2 regions of the Vogesella amnigena genome follow, and region 1 is predicted to be linked to the other one. Evidence: predicted binding sites of a transcription regulator. Region 1 holds the regulator's gene; the other holds the start of a gene.
What was found. The regulator HrcA, encoded in region 1, represses chaperone genes, less so after heat shock. The targets are predictions, from matches to a motif close to ATTAGCACTCGNNNNNNNCGAGTGCTAAT.

Region 1 (7,812 bases):
CCCCAGCCAGTAGCGCATCTCGCCCGGCGCCACCTCCAGCGGCACCAGCACCGCCAGGGCATCGTCGCGCACCGTGGCCAGCGGCTGCACGCCCCGCGCCTTCAGCTCGGCCACGGTGTAGTGCAGGTTAAACTTGTCGGCCACCAGTTCGTCGATGGCCGGCCCCGGCGTTACCGCCGCCGGCACCACCACGTCGTCCCCCCCCAGCCAGCCGTGCTGCTGGAAGTAATTGCCCACACTGCCGATGGCGTCGGCCGGGTTGTTCCAGATGTCGCGATGGCCATCGCCATCGAAATCCACCGCCCACTTGCGGTAGCTGGACGGCATGAACTGCGGCATGCCCATCGCCCCGGCGTAACTGCCCTTCAGGCTCAGCGCGTTGACGTTCTCGCTACGTGCCAGGCGGAAGAATTCGGCCAGCTCGCCACGGAAGAATTCGGCGCGGCGCGGGTAATCGAAGGCCAGCGTGGACAGCGCATCCGCCAGCCGGTAGTTGCCGGTAACGCGGCCATAGCGGGTTTCGATGCCGATGATGGCAACGATGATTTCCGGCTCCACCTTGTACTGTTCGCTGGCGCGCTGCAGCGCCGCCTCGTTCTGCTGCCAGAACGCCACGCCTTCCTGCATCAGGCGTTCGCTATAGAAATTGGGGCGAAACTGGTACCACGGCCGCGCGGTGGATGGCTTGTCCATGACGGCGATGATGTTGGGCTTGGACTCGACATTGGCGAACACCGCTTCCATCTCGGCGCGGTTCACACCGCCTTGCGCCACTTGTTCATCGATAAAACGCTGTACATCCGGGCGCATCATTAGCGCCACATCGGCCTGGGCGGCGGAAACGCAGCCCAGCATGGCCGCCAGGGCCAGTCGGCGCAATACAAGCATTGCTTGCTCCTGCAGGTTGGCCGCAAGCCGCTGCGGCTTATGGCTGTTCATTGAAATTGAGGACGCTGGATACCAGCCGCGCGGTGATGTCGACGATGGGAATCACCCGCTCGTAATCCATGCGCGTCGGCCCCACCACGCCCAGCGTGCCCACCACCTGGCCATTGAGCCGGTACGGCGCAGCGACCACGCTGCAATCGTCGAGCGGCACCACGCCGGATTCCTCGCCGATGAACAGGCTGACGCCGGCTGCGCGCCGGCTCTGCTCCAACAGCTGCAGCAGCTCGGTCTTGCGCTGGAAGGTATCGAACAGCTCGCGCAGCCGCGACAGGTCGCTGGAAAAATCGCTGACCGCCAGCAGCCGCCCCTCGCCGCGGATCACGATATCGTCGCCACCGGGCAGCGCCTGGCGGCCGAACTGGATCGCCGCCGCCATCAGCTCGGAAATATTGCCCTGCAGCTGGCGCAGCTCGGTTTCCACACGGCTGGCCACGTTGTCCAGCTGCTGGCCGGCGTAATGCTGGTTGAGGAAGTTGGCCGCCTCCACCAGCTCGCCCGGCGTGTAATCGCGGCCGGTATGGAACAGGTGGTTCTGCACGTCGCCATCCAGTGTCACCAGGATCAGCAGGACGCGGCGCTCGGACAGACGCAGGAATTCCACCTGGCGGAAGGCGGCGTCGGCACGCTGCGGCGTCATCACCACCCCGGCGAATTGCGTCAGCTCCGACAGCATCTGCGAGGCGGCCTGCACCACGCGCTGCGGGCTGTCCGGCTGGATACCGCTTTTCAGCTCGGCCAGCGTTGGTGCGGCCAACTGCTGTACGGTAAGCAGGCGGTCGACAAACAGCCGGTAGCCGCGCGGCGTGGGAATGCGCCCGGCCGAGGTGTGCGGCGAGGCGATCAGGCCCATGTCTTCCAGCTCCGCCAGCATGTTGCGGATGGATGCCGACGACAGCTCCAGCCCGGAAACCGCGGCCAGGGTCTTGGATGCCACCGGCTGCCCGTCGGCGATATAGCGCTCGACCAGTACCTTGAGCAGATGTTGCGTGCGTTCGTTCAGCATGATCGGCATTCTGTCACAGCAGTCACCTATCCCAAAAGCCCCGGATGACACTGGCCGCCCGGCCGGCCCCGACTTGGCCCCCTGATGATTTGTGCGATAATCCGCCGCCAGGTTCCCTGTCTGCCGCCATGCAGTGTGGCGCGCATACATCGTTGATTGCGTTTTTATTTGGCACGCCGCATGAAAACGTACATAATCAAAAAAACCTTCCCGATATGCCGTTTTGAACGAATGGAGTAAGCATGGCAGCCGAAGACAAGAGCAAGGCCCTGGCCGCAGCACTGGCGCAGATCGAAAAGCAGTTTGGCAAAGGCTCGATCATGCGCATGAGCGACAACCAGATCACCGAGAACCTGCAGGTGATCAGCACCGGTTCGCTCGGCCTGGACCTGGCGCTGGGCGTCGGCGGCCTGCCGCGCGGCCGTATCGTTGAAATCTACGGCCCGGAATCGTCCGGTAAAACCACACTGTGTCTGCAGGTGGTAGCCGAAGCGCAGAAGCTGGGCGGCACCTGCGCCTACATCGACGCGGAAAACGCGCTGGATCCGCAATACGCGCAGAAGCTGGGCGTATCGGTGGAAGACCTGCTGATCTCCCAGCCGGACACCGGTGAACAGGCACTGGAAATCGCCGACATGCTGGTGCGCTCCGGCGGTGTGGACATCATCGTGGTCGACTCGGTGGCCGCACTGGTGCCGAAGGCGGAAATCGAAGGCGAAATGGGCGACAACCACGTCGGCCTGCACGCCCGTTTGATGAGCCAGGCACTGCGCAAACTCACCGGCAACATCAAGCGCACCAACACCCTGGTGATCTTCATCAACCAGATCCGCATGAAGATCGGCGTGATGTTCGGCAGCCCGGAAACCACCACCGGCGGTAACGCGCTGAAGTTCTACGCCTCGGTGCGCATGGATATCCGCCGTATCGGCGGCATCAAGAAGGGCGAGGAGATCATCGGCAACGAGACCCGCGTCAAGGTAGTGAAGAACAAGGTTTCCCCGCCGTTCAAGCAGGCCAACTTCGACATCCTGTACGGCGAGGGCATCAGCCGCGAAGGCGAGATCGTCGAGCTGGGCGTGGAGCACGGCTTCATCGAAAAATCCGGTGCCTGGTACAGCTACAACGGCCAGAAGATCGGCCAGGGCAAGGACAACACCCGCCTGTGGCTGAAGGACAACCAGGAAATCGCCCGCGAAATCGAGCGCAAGATTCGCGAATCGGTAGGCGTGAACGTGCAGATCACCGAAGGCCAGGCGGACGAGGAAGAGCTGCTCGACGACACCTTCGACGCCTGATGACCGGCACCGGCAAGAGCCTCAGGGCGCGAGCCGTCGATCTTCTGTCCCGCCGCGAGTATTCGCGGCTGGAACTGAAGCGGCGGCTCGCGCCTTTTGCCGCATCGGCAGAAGAACTGGATGCCCTGCTCGACGAGTTGGCCGCACGCCACTGGCAGTCGGACAGCCGCTTTGCCGAGCAGTTTGCCGCCAGCCGCAGCCGCAAGTACGGCAGCCGCCGTATCGCCATGGAAATGCGCGAGCGCGGCATCGACCGCGACACCATCCGCGAAGCACTCGCCGAGCAGGATGACCTGGCTACCGCCCGTGAACAATGGCGCAAGAAATTCGGTCAGCCGCCGGCCGATGCCGCCGAGCGCGCCAAACAGATGCGCTTTCTCGCCAGCCGCGGTTTCGGCATGGACATCATCCGCAAGGTGATCGCCGGCTGCGATGATTTTCCGGACAACGAATAACGCATTGCAACAATCGCGGCCCCAATCGCGCTGCATCAACGCTTGCCAGCACTGGCAAGCGTTGCCACAATCGACCCGATATCTTCGCGGCGCACGCCCCGCGAAGCCAACGATAGCGGAATCAACAGTCAAATCATGAAAACCTCAGAAATTCGCCAGAAGTTTCTCGGCTTCTTCGCCTCCAAGGGCCACCAGGTGGTGGCATCCAGCAGCCTGATCCCGGGCAATGACCCGACGCTGATGTTCACTGTTGCCGGCATGGTGCAGTTCAAGGACGTGTTCCTGGGCTTCGAAAAGCGCGACTACACCCGCGCCACCACCAGCCAGAAATGTCTGCGCGCCGGCGGCAAGCACAACGACCTGGAAAACGTCGGCTACACCGCGCGCCACCACACCTTCTTCGAAATGCTGGGCAACTTCAGCTTCGGCGACTACTTCAAGCAGGATGCCATCACCTACGCCTGGGAGTTTCTCACCGGCGAGCAGTGGCTGAACCTGCCGAAGGAAAAACTGCTGGTAACTGTCTATGCCAGCGATGACGAGGCATACGATATCTGGCACAAGGTAGTCGGCCTGCCTGCAGAAAAAATCATCCGCATCGGCGACAACAAGGGTGCGGCCTACGCCTCCGACAACTTCTGGACCATGGGTGACACCGGCCCCTGCGGCCCGTGTACCGAGATCTTCTTCGACCACGGCCCGTCCGTGGCCGGCGGCCCTCCGGGCAGCCCGGATGAAGACGGCGACCGCTTCATGGAGATCTGGAACAACGTATTCATGCAGTTCAACCGCGACGAAACCGGCACCCTGCACCCGCTGCCGAAACCGTCCGTGGATACCGGCATGGGCCTAGAGCGCCTGTCCACCGTGCTGCAGGGCGTGCACTCCAACTACGAAACCGACGGCCTGGCCTGCCTGGTACGCGCCGCTGCGCGCGAAACCGGTGTGCCGTACAGCCAGGACGTGCCGTCGCTGAAAGTGATCGCCGACCACATCCGCGCCTGCTCGTTCATGATCGCCGACGGCATCCTGCCATCCAGCGATGGCCGTGGCTACGTGCTGCGTCGCATTGCCCGCCGTGCGATCCGCCACGGTTACAAACTGGGCCAGAAAGGGCTGTTCTTCCACAAGATCGTGGCCGACCTGGTTGCCGAGATGGGTGATGCCTACCCCGAGCTGCGCCAGCAACAGGCCGTGATCGAGGACGCACTGCGCCAGGAAGAAATCAAGTTCGCCGAAACCCTGGACACCGGCATGGCGCTGGTGGATGCCGCACTGGCCGGCGGCAAGACCGCCATGGACGGCGAAACCGTATTCAAGCTGTACGACACCTACGGCTTCCCGGTGGACCTCACCGCCGACATCTGCCGCGAGCGCAATATCGAAGTGGACCTGGAAGGCTTCGAACGCGCCATGGAAGAGCAGCGTACCCGTGCGCGTGCCGCTTCCGCCTTCAAGGTGGCAGGCAATGTCAGCTACGACGGCGCCGACACCACCTTCCACGGCTATGGCAGCAGCAGCGTCGATGCCAAGGTAATCGCGCTGTACAAGGGCACCGAACCGGTGAGCACCCTGAATGCCGGCGATGACGGCATCGTGGTACTGGACAACACCGCCTTCTACGCCGAGGGCGGTGGCCAGGTTGGCGACGTGGGCGAGATTTCCACCGCCGGCGGCGTGGGTGCACTGTTCGACGTGGCCGACACCCAGAAGATCAAGTCCGCGGTATTCGGCCACACCGGCCGCCTGGCCCGTGGCAGCCTGAGCGTGGGCGACACCGTGCAGGCCACCATCGACCTGCACAAGCGCCAGGCCACCGCGCGCAACCACTCCGCCACTCACCTGCTGCACGCAGCGCTGCGCAAGGTGCTGGGCAGCCACGTGGCGCAGAAGGGCTCGCTGGTGAATGCCGAGCGAACCCGCTTCGACTTCGCCCACGGCCAACCGGTATCTGCCGAGGAAATTGCCGAAATCGAACGCGTGGTAAACCACGTGGTTGCGGCCAACTACGAAGTCAGCGCCCGCGTGATGGCCTTCGACGACGCGGTACGCGCCGGCGCGATGGCGCTGTTTGGCGAGAAATACGGCGACGAAGTGCGCGTACTGACCATGGGCGACTTCTCCGCCGAACTGTGCGGCGGCACCCACGTGAACCGCACTGGCGATATCGGCTTCTTCAAGATCGTGTCCGAAGGCGGCGTGGCCGCTGGCGTACGTCGTATCGAAGCCGTTACCGGCGAAGGCGCGGTAGCCTATGTGCAGGCACAGGACAGCCTGCTGAAGGCAGCTGTAGCCAACCTGAAGGCGCAAAGCAGCGACGAAGTACTGGCCAAGATCGGCAACCTGCAGGGCGACCTGAAGGCGCTGGAAAAGGAACTGGTGGCACTGAAGGGCAAACTGGCAGCCTCCGCCGGTGACAGCCTGGCCGAGCAGGTACAGGAAGTGAACGGCGTGAAGCTGCTGGCTGCCGAACTGGAAGGCGCCGACAATGCCACCCTGCGCGATACGCTGGACAAGCTGAAGGACAAGCTGGGTTCGGCACTGATCGTGCTGGGCAGCAAGGCTGACGGCAAGGTGGCGCTGATCGCCGGCGTGACCAAGGATCTGACCGGCCGCTTCAAGGCCGGCGAGCTGGTGAACCACGTCGCCCTACAGGTTGGCGGCAAGGGCGGTGGCCGCCCGGATATGGCCCAGGCCGGCGGCACCCAGCCGGAAAACCTGGCCGCCGCACTGGCCAGCACCCGCGACTGGGTAGCCGGCAAGTAAGCCAGCCTGCTCAGCCCAGCAAACAACCGCCGGACATTGTTCCGGCGGTTTTGTTTTGGCGAGAACGCCGGGGCGATGCGCCAGTAAGGTAGCGCAAGCCTGGCTGCGCCGCCTTCATCCCATGGCTGCGCCGCCTAGTCCCCGGATGCGCCTGCGGCTTATCCGGGCTACCAGGCCACCAGCCAAACAAAAACGGCAGCCGCCTGGCTGCCGTTTTTCTGCTTGCGGCCAACGTTGGCCGCAACTCTTACTTGCGCTCTACTTGCGACACATCACGCACCGCGCCGGTATCGGCACTGGTGGTCATGGCGGCGTAGGCACGCAGCGCCGGGCTTACCACGCGGTCGCGGCCCAGCGGCTTCCACGCATCGCGGCCACGTGCTTCCATGGCGGCGCGGCGCGCGGCCAGGGTGTCGTCGCTCACCGCCAGGTGGATGCGGCGGTTCGGGATATCGATTTCCACGGTATCGCCCTCTTCCGCCAGGCCGATGGTGCCGCCCTCGGCCGCTTCCGGCGAAACATGGCCGATGGACAGGCCGGAGGTACCGCCGGAGAAACGGCCGTCGGTCAGCAGCGCGCAGGCCTTGCCCAGGCCCTTGGACTTCAGGTAACTGGTGGGGTACAGCATTTCCTGCATGCCCGGGCCGCCTTTCGGGCCTTCGTAGCGGATGATGACGATATCACCGGCCACCACCTCATCGGCCAGGATGCTGGCTACCGCCGCGTCCTGGCTTTCGAAGATGCGTGCACGGCCGGTGAACTTGAGGATGGAGTCATCCACGCCGGCGGTTTTCACGATACAGCCACGTTCCGCGATGTTGCCGTACAGCACGGCCAGGCCGCCGTCCTGCGAGTAGGCATTGGCCTTGTCGCGGATGCAGCCTTCGGCGCGGTCGTTGTCCACCGTCGGGTAGCGCATGCTCTGGCTGAAAGCGATGGTGGTGGGCACGCCGCCCGGTGCCGCGCGGTAAAAGCGCTGCGCTTCGCTGTCTTCGCCGTGGCGCATCACGTCCCAGGCTTCCAGACCGGCGCCCAGCGTCGGACTGTGCACGGTGGGCACGTCGCGGTGGATCAGGCCGGCGCGGTCCAGCTCGGCCAGGATCGCCACCACGCCGCCGGCGCGGTGCACGTCTTCCATGTGGTACTTCTGCGTTGCCGGCGCCACCTTGGACAAGCAGGGCACGCTGCGCGAGATGCGGTCGATGTCGGCCATCTTGAAGTCGACACCAGCTTCGTTGGCCGCAGCCAGCAGGTGCAGCACGGTGTTGGTGGAGCCGCCCATGGCCACGTCCAGGCTCATGGCGTTCTCGAACGCCTGCTTGGTGGCGATGCTGCGCGGCAG
Region 2 (7,812 bases), on a different contig from region 1:
AAGCGGCGCACGCTGTCGATTTCGTACAGCGCGTCCTCCATCTGCCGGTCGGAGAAGTTGAACCACTGCTGCAGGCAATAGATGCGAAACATGCTGGCCAGTGGCATGGGCTGGCGCCCACGCCGCCCGGCCTTGGGGTAGTGCGGCTCGATGCAGGAGAGCAGATTCGCCCACGGTACAACGGTTTCCATTTCCGCCAGGAACAGTTCACGCCGGGTCTGGCGCTTCTTGTTGCGGTACTCCAGTTCGGCAAAAGAGGTCTGCTGCTGCATGGCATCGGCCCGCGAAGGTGGATGCCGCATTCTCGCATGAGGCGGATTTGTTCAGCGCTTCCTTAGCTGTTGTGCCGGCGCGGCACAGTGCGGACAAGCGAGCAGGTCAGGGAGAGACTCGGCCAGCACGTCATGGCGTGGCTGCGTTTGCAGAGTGAGCTGGAGAGTGGCTTTCTGCTTGGGGCTAAGCGAGTCGAGCTGGGCAAGCAGGCGTTGAAAGGATTGGGTATCCATCATCGCGCTCCTGGTGAGGTGCTTGCTTCAGCTTAGCTACCAACTCGTAATTGGGACATAGCCAAAAAAAACCCCGCAGCAAGCTGCGGGGTTCTAGCTCGGTGAGAGAGCAGGCAGATTACATCATGCCGCCCATGCCACCCATACCGCCCATGTCCGGCATAGCCGCAGCCGGCTTGTCTTCCGGCAGCTCGGCGATCATGCAGTCGGTGGTCAGCATCAGGCCAGCTACGGATGCAGCATGCTGCAGCGCGGAGCGGGTTACCTTGGCCGGATCCAGCACGCCCATTTCGATCATATCGCCGTATTCACCGCTGGCAGCGTTGTAACCAAAGTTACCCTTGCCTTCCAGCACCTTGTTCACCACCACGGACGGCTCGTCGCCAGCGTTCTGCACGATCTGACGCAGCGGCGCTTCGATCGCCTTCAGTACGATCTTCACGCCAGCAGCCTGATCGGCGTTGATGGTTTCAACGGACTCGACAGCAGCGCGGGCACGCAGCAGGGCAACACCACCGCCCGGTACCACGCCTTCCTCAACAGCAGCGCGGGTAGCGTGCAGCGCGTCTTCCACGCGAGCCTTCTTCTCTTTCATCTCCACTTCAGTGGCAGCGCCAACCTTGATCACGGCAACACCGCCAGCCAGCTTGGCCACGCGCTCTTGCAGCTTTTCACGATCGTAGTCGGAAGTCGCAGCTTCGATCTGCTGACGCACTTCGGTCACGCGAGCCTGGATGGCAGCTACGTCGCCAGCGCCGTCGATAATGGTAGAGTTTTCCTTGCCTACTTCAACGCGCTTGGCTTGGCCCAGCATGTCCAGGGTAACTTTTTCCAGGGTCAGGCCAACTTCTTCAGCGATAACGGTACCGCCGGTCAGCACAGCGATGTCCTGCAGCATGGCCTTGCGACGATCGCCAAAGCCCGGAGCCTTGACAGCAACCACTTTCAGAATGCCGCGGATGGTGTTCACCACCAGAGTAGCCAGTGCTTCGCCCTCTACGTCTTCTGCGATGATCAGCAGCGGACGGCCGGACTTGGCCACTTGCTCCAGTACCGGCAGCAGGTCACGGATGTTGGAGATCTTTTTGTCGAACAGCAGGATGAACGGATTGTCCAGTGCGGCAATCTGCTTTTCCGGGTTGTTGATGAAGTACGGGGACAGGTAGCCGCGGTCAAACTGCATACCTTCAACCACGTCCAGTTCATTGTTCAGGCTCTTGCCGTCTTCAACGGTAATCACGCCTTCCTTGCCCACTTTTTCCATCGCGTTGGCGATGATTTCACCGATATCGGAATCGGAGTTGGCGGAGATGGAGCCAACCTGAGCGATTTCCTTGGTAGTGGCACACGGTTTGGCAATGTTGGCGATCTCGCTGACCAGCGCAACCACAGCCTTGTCGATACCGCGCTTCAGATCCATCGGGTTCATGCCGGCGGTTACGAACTTCATGCCTTCGTGCACGATGGCCTGGGCCAGCACGGTAGCGGTGGTGGTACCGTCACCGGCTACGTCGGAAGTCTTGGAAGCCACTTCCTTCACCATCTGGGCGCCCATGTTTTCGAACTTGTCCTTCAGTTCGATTTCCTTGGCAACGGAAACACCATCCTTGGTGATGGTCGGTGCGCCGAAGGAGCGATCCAGTACTACGTTGCGGCCTTTCGGGCCCAGGGTCACTTTAACGGCATCAGCCAGAATGTTGACACCCACCACCATCTTGGCGCGGGCGGAATCACCAAAGCGTACGTCTTTTGCAGCCATTTTCATCAATCTCCAGAATCTGTATCAAACAAGTATGACGGGTCGGATTACTCGACGATGCCCATCACATCTTCTTCGCGCATAACCAGCAGCTCTTCGCCGTCAACCTTCACGGTCTGGCCGGAGTACTTGCCGAAGATAACCTTGTCGCCAACCTTCAGCTCCAGGGCACGGCGTTCGCCGTTTTCCAGAATCTTGCCGTGGCCCACGGCAACAACTTCGCCCATGTCCGGCTTCTCGGCAGCTGCGCCCGGCAGAACGATGCCGGAAGCAGTCTTCTCTTCAGCTTCAAGGCGCTTGATAACAACACGGTCGTGCAGAGGACGGATTGCCATTCTTTTCTCCTAGCTTTACTAGCGGTAGTACACAGGAACGTAGATTTACGTTGCAGTGTGGGCGTAACGCACCATACGGCATTAGCACTCACTGCTTGTGAGTGCTAATGGTAGGGGCGGGAGAAAGGGTTTTCAAGGGGGCAGCTACACACTTTTGACGTCCGCGCACAGGGATCCATCTGCTTGGTATAATCCAGGGACTCGACATACAAATTGATCAAATGCTAATGAACCTACACGCCGTCAAGCCCCAAGAAGACGAAGAGATCGGTCTCACCGAACTGATCGCCAAACTATGGCGTGGGCGTTGGACAATAGCAAGCATCACTGGCAGTACAGTGATGCTTGCCTGCGTGTACGCGTTCAACTCTCCGCAGGTCTGGACGTCCATGGCAACGATTGCGCCCCCCTCTATCGAACAAATGGGAGAATACTATCTTGCAAAACGTCAACTGGACGCTGCTCCATTGTTTTCCAAACCTGACGGCAGAGTGTCGGTCAGTGTACAAAGCACACCGACACCGACACCGACACCGACATCTGCAGAGGCAGAACAAGCAGGACAACTATTCGAAGTAACAAAACTACTGCTCGACACCACACCGGGTGTAATGCTCCTGCGCCCGGATGGTCGCAAGCAGCAACTTTTCCAGGTGCAAAGTAGCGCCCAGACCCCAGCGGCGGCTCAACAACAACTCAATCAGGCATTCAAGCTGATTAATCGGCAACTAGCCACACAAAAAGCACAAGAATTACGTAGCCAGCGAAATCTATTGCAAGCCTCGCTGCGCCAAGAACAGGAAGAGCTTGTCAGCCAAGCCAAGGCCATACGTACCAAAGAGCTAGCTCAAACGCGATTGGCACTTGACACCGCAAAACGTGCAGGCTTGATAAACTTCAATGGCAATAGCTATGCAGGCCTTGAGGCGGCGCAGACACATTATCTGCTTGGCAGCAAACTATTGCAGGCAAGACTGACTACCCTCGAACATGCCCCACTGGACTATCCAGAGCGCTATTACGAGATCAATGACGCACTCAAAGAAATACAAAAACTACCAAAGGTGGGGATAGGCAACCTCGCCGGCTTTCAGCTTATTTCCGAACCATCTTTGCCATCGCACCGCGACAAGCCAAAGCGCTCGCTGATTATCGCGCTTGCCGCAATTGTCGGTCTGCTACTAGGCAGCCTGTGGATACTCGGCCACGACGTGCTCGCCGAACTACGCGACAAACTGAAAGATTGAGGAACCAGACATGATCCTGGTCACTGGAGGTGCTGGTTATATAGGCAGCCACACATGTGTGCAATTGCTTGAGGCCGGGTACGAAGTGGTTGTACTCGACAATTTCAGTAACAGCAAACCCGAGGCACTGTGCCGCGTCGGAAAAATCACCGGTCGCATACCATTGCTAGTCGACGGTGACATCCTCGACCGGGATAAACTCGACTTGGTGCTGCACTATCCGATCAAGGCAGTGATCCACTTCGCCGGCCTGAAGGCAGTCGGCGAATCGGTGGCACAACCGCTCGCCTACTACCATAACAACGTCACTGGCACGCTGACACTGCTACAGGCAATGCAGCATCATGGCGTGAAAGACTTGGTGTTTTCATCCAGTGCCACCGTGTACGGCGCCCCAGCCTGCGTGCCAATCCGCGAGGACTTTCCGCTGTCTGCGACCAACCCGTACGGCCGCAGCAAGCAGATGATCGAGGATATGTTGCGAGATCTTGCTCATGCAGAGCCTGACTGGAATATCGCCATCCTGCGCTACTTCAATCCGGTAGGTGCACATCCGTCCGGACTGATCGGCGAAGACCCGAAAGGCCCGCCTAACAACCTTATGCCCTTCATCAGCCAGGTTGCCGTAGGCAAGCGCGATGCACTGAATATCTTCGGAAATGACTACCCAACCGTAGACGGCACCGGCGTACGCGACTACATCCACGTCGATGATCTTGCACGCGGGCACTTGGCCGCCCTCGACGCACTCAGACACACTGGAGGACTGATTACCACGAATCTCGGTACCGGTCGCGGCTACTCCGTACTCGAAGTATTGAAAGCATTCGAAGCGGCCTGCGGCAAGACCCTGCCCTATCACATCGTGCCACGCCGCTCCGGCGACGTTGCCGCATGCTGGGCCGACCCTACTGCCGCGCGAGAGCAATTGGGCTGGCAAGCCGAAAAAGGGATAGACGAGATGTGTGCGGACAGCTGGCGCTGGCAGCACTCCAACCCGGATGGTTACGTCTAAACCCAAAAAACAGACACCAGTACGTAGTTCTACGGGTACCCACGCCCGCTGCCACCAGTAAAGTGCCCCCCAAGCTCATAGATGAGACCACATCGGCCGGCGGCGCCCTAAAGCTGCGAGTGGTACGGAAGACAAGGCGCCCTTGCGACTGGCGGCTTACCCGCTTCACCCTATGCGCCGACAACTAGGGCCCACACGATTAACCCGATTCAGGAAGCATGACATGATTCTCGTCACCGGCGGCGCAGGCTTTATCGGTGCCAACTTCATCCTCGACTGGCTCGCACAAGGCGGCGAAGCCATCATCAACCTCGACAAGCTCACTTACGCCGGCAATCTGCAGACTCTCGCATCACTGGAGGACGACGCTCGTCATATCTTTGTGCGCGGCGACATTGGTGATCGTGCGTTAGTCTCGCGCCTGCTCTTCGAATACCGTCCTCGCGCTTTGATCAACTTTGCAGCCGAAAGTCATGTCGACCGCAGCATCCACGGCCCGGGCGACTTCATCCACACCAACGTGGTCGGCACCTTCAACCTGCTCGAAAGCGTGCGCGGCTACTGGAACAAACTTCCCTCCGAAGAAAAGGCCGCGTTCCGCTTCTTGCACGTGTCGACTGATGAGGTTTACGGCTCGCTCGCGCCGGATGAGGCACCGTTCAGTGAGAGCCACCGCTATAAGCCGAACAGCCCTTATTCGGCCAGTAAAGCTGCGTCCGACCACATGGTGCGCGCATGGCATCACACCTATGGCCTGCCGGTGCTGACCACCAACTGCAGCAACAACTACGGGCCTTACCACTTCCCGGAAAAGTTGATCCCGCTGGTCATCCTCAATGCGCTTGCCGGCAAAGAACTACCCATCTATGGCGACGGCATGCAGGTGCGCGACTGGTTGTACGTGAAAGACCACTGCAGCGCAATCCGACACGTATTGGCGAATGGTCGCCCAGGCGAGACCTACAACATCGGCGGCAGGAACGAGAAGCCGAACATAGAGGTGGTGCGCACAATATGCGCGATCCTCGACCAACTCGCTCCACGTGCGGACGGCGCCCCTTACGCGCAGCAAATCAGCTTTGTTACCGACCGCCCGGGCCACGACCGCCGCTACGCAATCGACGCACGAAAACTGGAGCAGGAACTAAGTTGGACGCCGGCCGAAACCTTCGAGACCGGCATACGTAAGACAGTTGAGTGGTACCTCGCCAATCAAGACTGGGTGGAAAACATCAGCAGCGGCGCGTACCGGGAGTGGGTGGAGAAGCAATATGGCTGAACTTGCAAGCCATGCTGGCACGCGCAACATATAGCGGCGGCCGACTCACTGCCCAGTTGCATGTAAATCAGCGCCATACTCCTTCACACGACTCTCTGGGCATCTGATGCACACCAAACCCAGCCACGAGGCCAAAGTATTACTTAATTTTGAACAGCAGGGCTACATTTGCAATATGTCGCTGATCAACATCGAAAATTGCCCCGTAGCAAGATTTTGCGTGCCCGCGAACCGCTCGTCCCACACTATCTGTTTATCTGGCTGGGCAGTAGCGAAAGGGATGGAGCTGGGTTACGTGGATTGGCTACGGCATGCAATGGGCTGCCCCCCCAGAGCCAACTCGAACAGCGCCTTCCCAAATGCCGCGCGTGCCAAGACCATTTAGCAACGCAAACGGGAAGAAGATGTCTCGCTCAGTAGAAGAACTGCATTGCTGCTTGATGAAATAAAAATTATGGAAATAAAAAAGTGATGCATGATTCTGGGCGATAGGATAAAACACCTGCTAAACATTGGATTTCGTGAGCATCATCCGGACAATACCCTCATCTCGTCAAACTCCAACATGAATAAACCACGCAAAGGCATCATCCTTGCCGGTGGCTCCGGGACCCGCCTCTACCCGGCCACACTCGCCGTCAGCAAACAACTGCTGCCGATCTACGACAAGCCGATGATCTACTATCCGCTGAGCACCTTGATGCTCGCCGGCATCCGCGACATCCTGATCATCTCCACTCCCCAGGACACACCTCGCTTCGAGCAACTGCTGGGCGATGGCAACAAGTGGGGCTTATCTCTAAGCTACGCAATACAACCCAGCCCGGATGGCATAGCTCAAGCCTTCCTGATCGGCGAAACCTTCCTTGATGGTGCGCCCTCCGCACTAGTACTCGGCGACAACATCTTTTACGGCCACAGTTTTGCCTCACTACTGCGCAACGCCAGCGCCAAACAAGTTGGAGCCAGTGTTTTCGCATACCACGTGAACGATCCGGAACGCTATGGAGTTGTCGAATTCGACTCCAATGGCAAAGCCCTATCCATCGAAGAAAAACCCGAGCAACCCAAGAGCAGCTACGCCGTCACCGGCCTATACTTCTACGACAAACAGGTAGTCGACATCGCAAAAACAATAGAGCCCTCGCACCGGGGCGAGCTGGAAATCACAGACGTTAACAACGTCTACCTGCAACAAGGAAGACTAGACGTGCAGACCATGGGACGTGGTTACGCCTGGCTAGATACTGGCACCCACGAATCCATGCTTGAAGCCAGCCAGTTCATCTCCACCATCGAAAGTCGTCAAGGACTGAAAGTCGCCTGCCCAGAAGAAATTGCCTTTCTTAGTGGCTGGATTAATGAGGCGCAGGTAGAAAAGCTGGCCACCCCACTCCAAAAAACCGCTTATGGCCAATATCTGCTGCAACTATTGAGCTGAGTCTGACATCCCCCTGTAATGGGCCATTGATAGAAGCCGGCAAGGGCAACTTGCAACAAACGGCACATGCTTGTCAGCAGCCAAGTAGTCGATGCTCATTCATGAAACGGAACCTTACTCGAACTCCCAGGCAAAGTACCGCACGGCTTTACTTAGATATATCTCGCTCTTCTTCTGTGTGCGATACAGTTACTCCTTCAGGCGAAGGGCTTAGCTCTTGGCCTCGATCA

Region 2: a site for HrcA is predicted at 2,681-2,709, ahead of groES (co-chaperone GroES). Genes of this name have one in related genera too.

The regions. Positions count from the first base shown of each region.
Region 1 covers NZ_JBHRYH010000012.1:192,712-200,523, reverse strand. Annotated here, with positions in the region: gene mltB (lytic murein transglycosylase B) at 1-888, opposite strand, end outside; gene hrcA (heat-inducible transcriptional repressor HrcA) at 926-1,951, opposite strand; gene recA (recombinase RecA) at 2,194-3,249, shown strand; gene recX (recombination regulator RecX) at 3,249-3,704, shown strand; gene alaS (alanine--tRNA ligase) at 3,840-6,470, shown strand; gene ilvD (dihydroxy-acid dehydratase) at 6,718-7,812, opposite strand, start outside.
Region 2 covers NZ_JBHRYH010000018.1:120,760-128,571, forward strand. Annotated here, with positions in the region: gene ACFOKJ_RS09100 (IS5 family transposase) at 1-272, opposite strand, end outside; gene ACFOKJ_RS09105 (hypothetical protein) at 324-509, opposite strand; gene groL (chaperonin GroEL) at 625-2,265, opposite strand; gene groES (co-chaperone GroES) at 2,313-2,600, opposite strand; gene ACFOKJ_RS09120 (Wzz/FepE/Etk N-terminal domain-containing protein) at 2,828-3,847, shown strand; gene galE (UDP-glucose 4-epimerase GalE) at 3,858-4,862, shown strand; gene rfbB (dTDP-glucose 4,6-dehydratase) at 5,086-6,141, shown strand; gene rfbA (glucose-1-phosphate thymidylyltransferase RfbA) at 6,707-7,582, shown strand.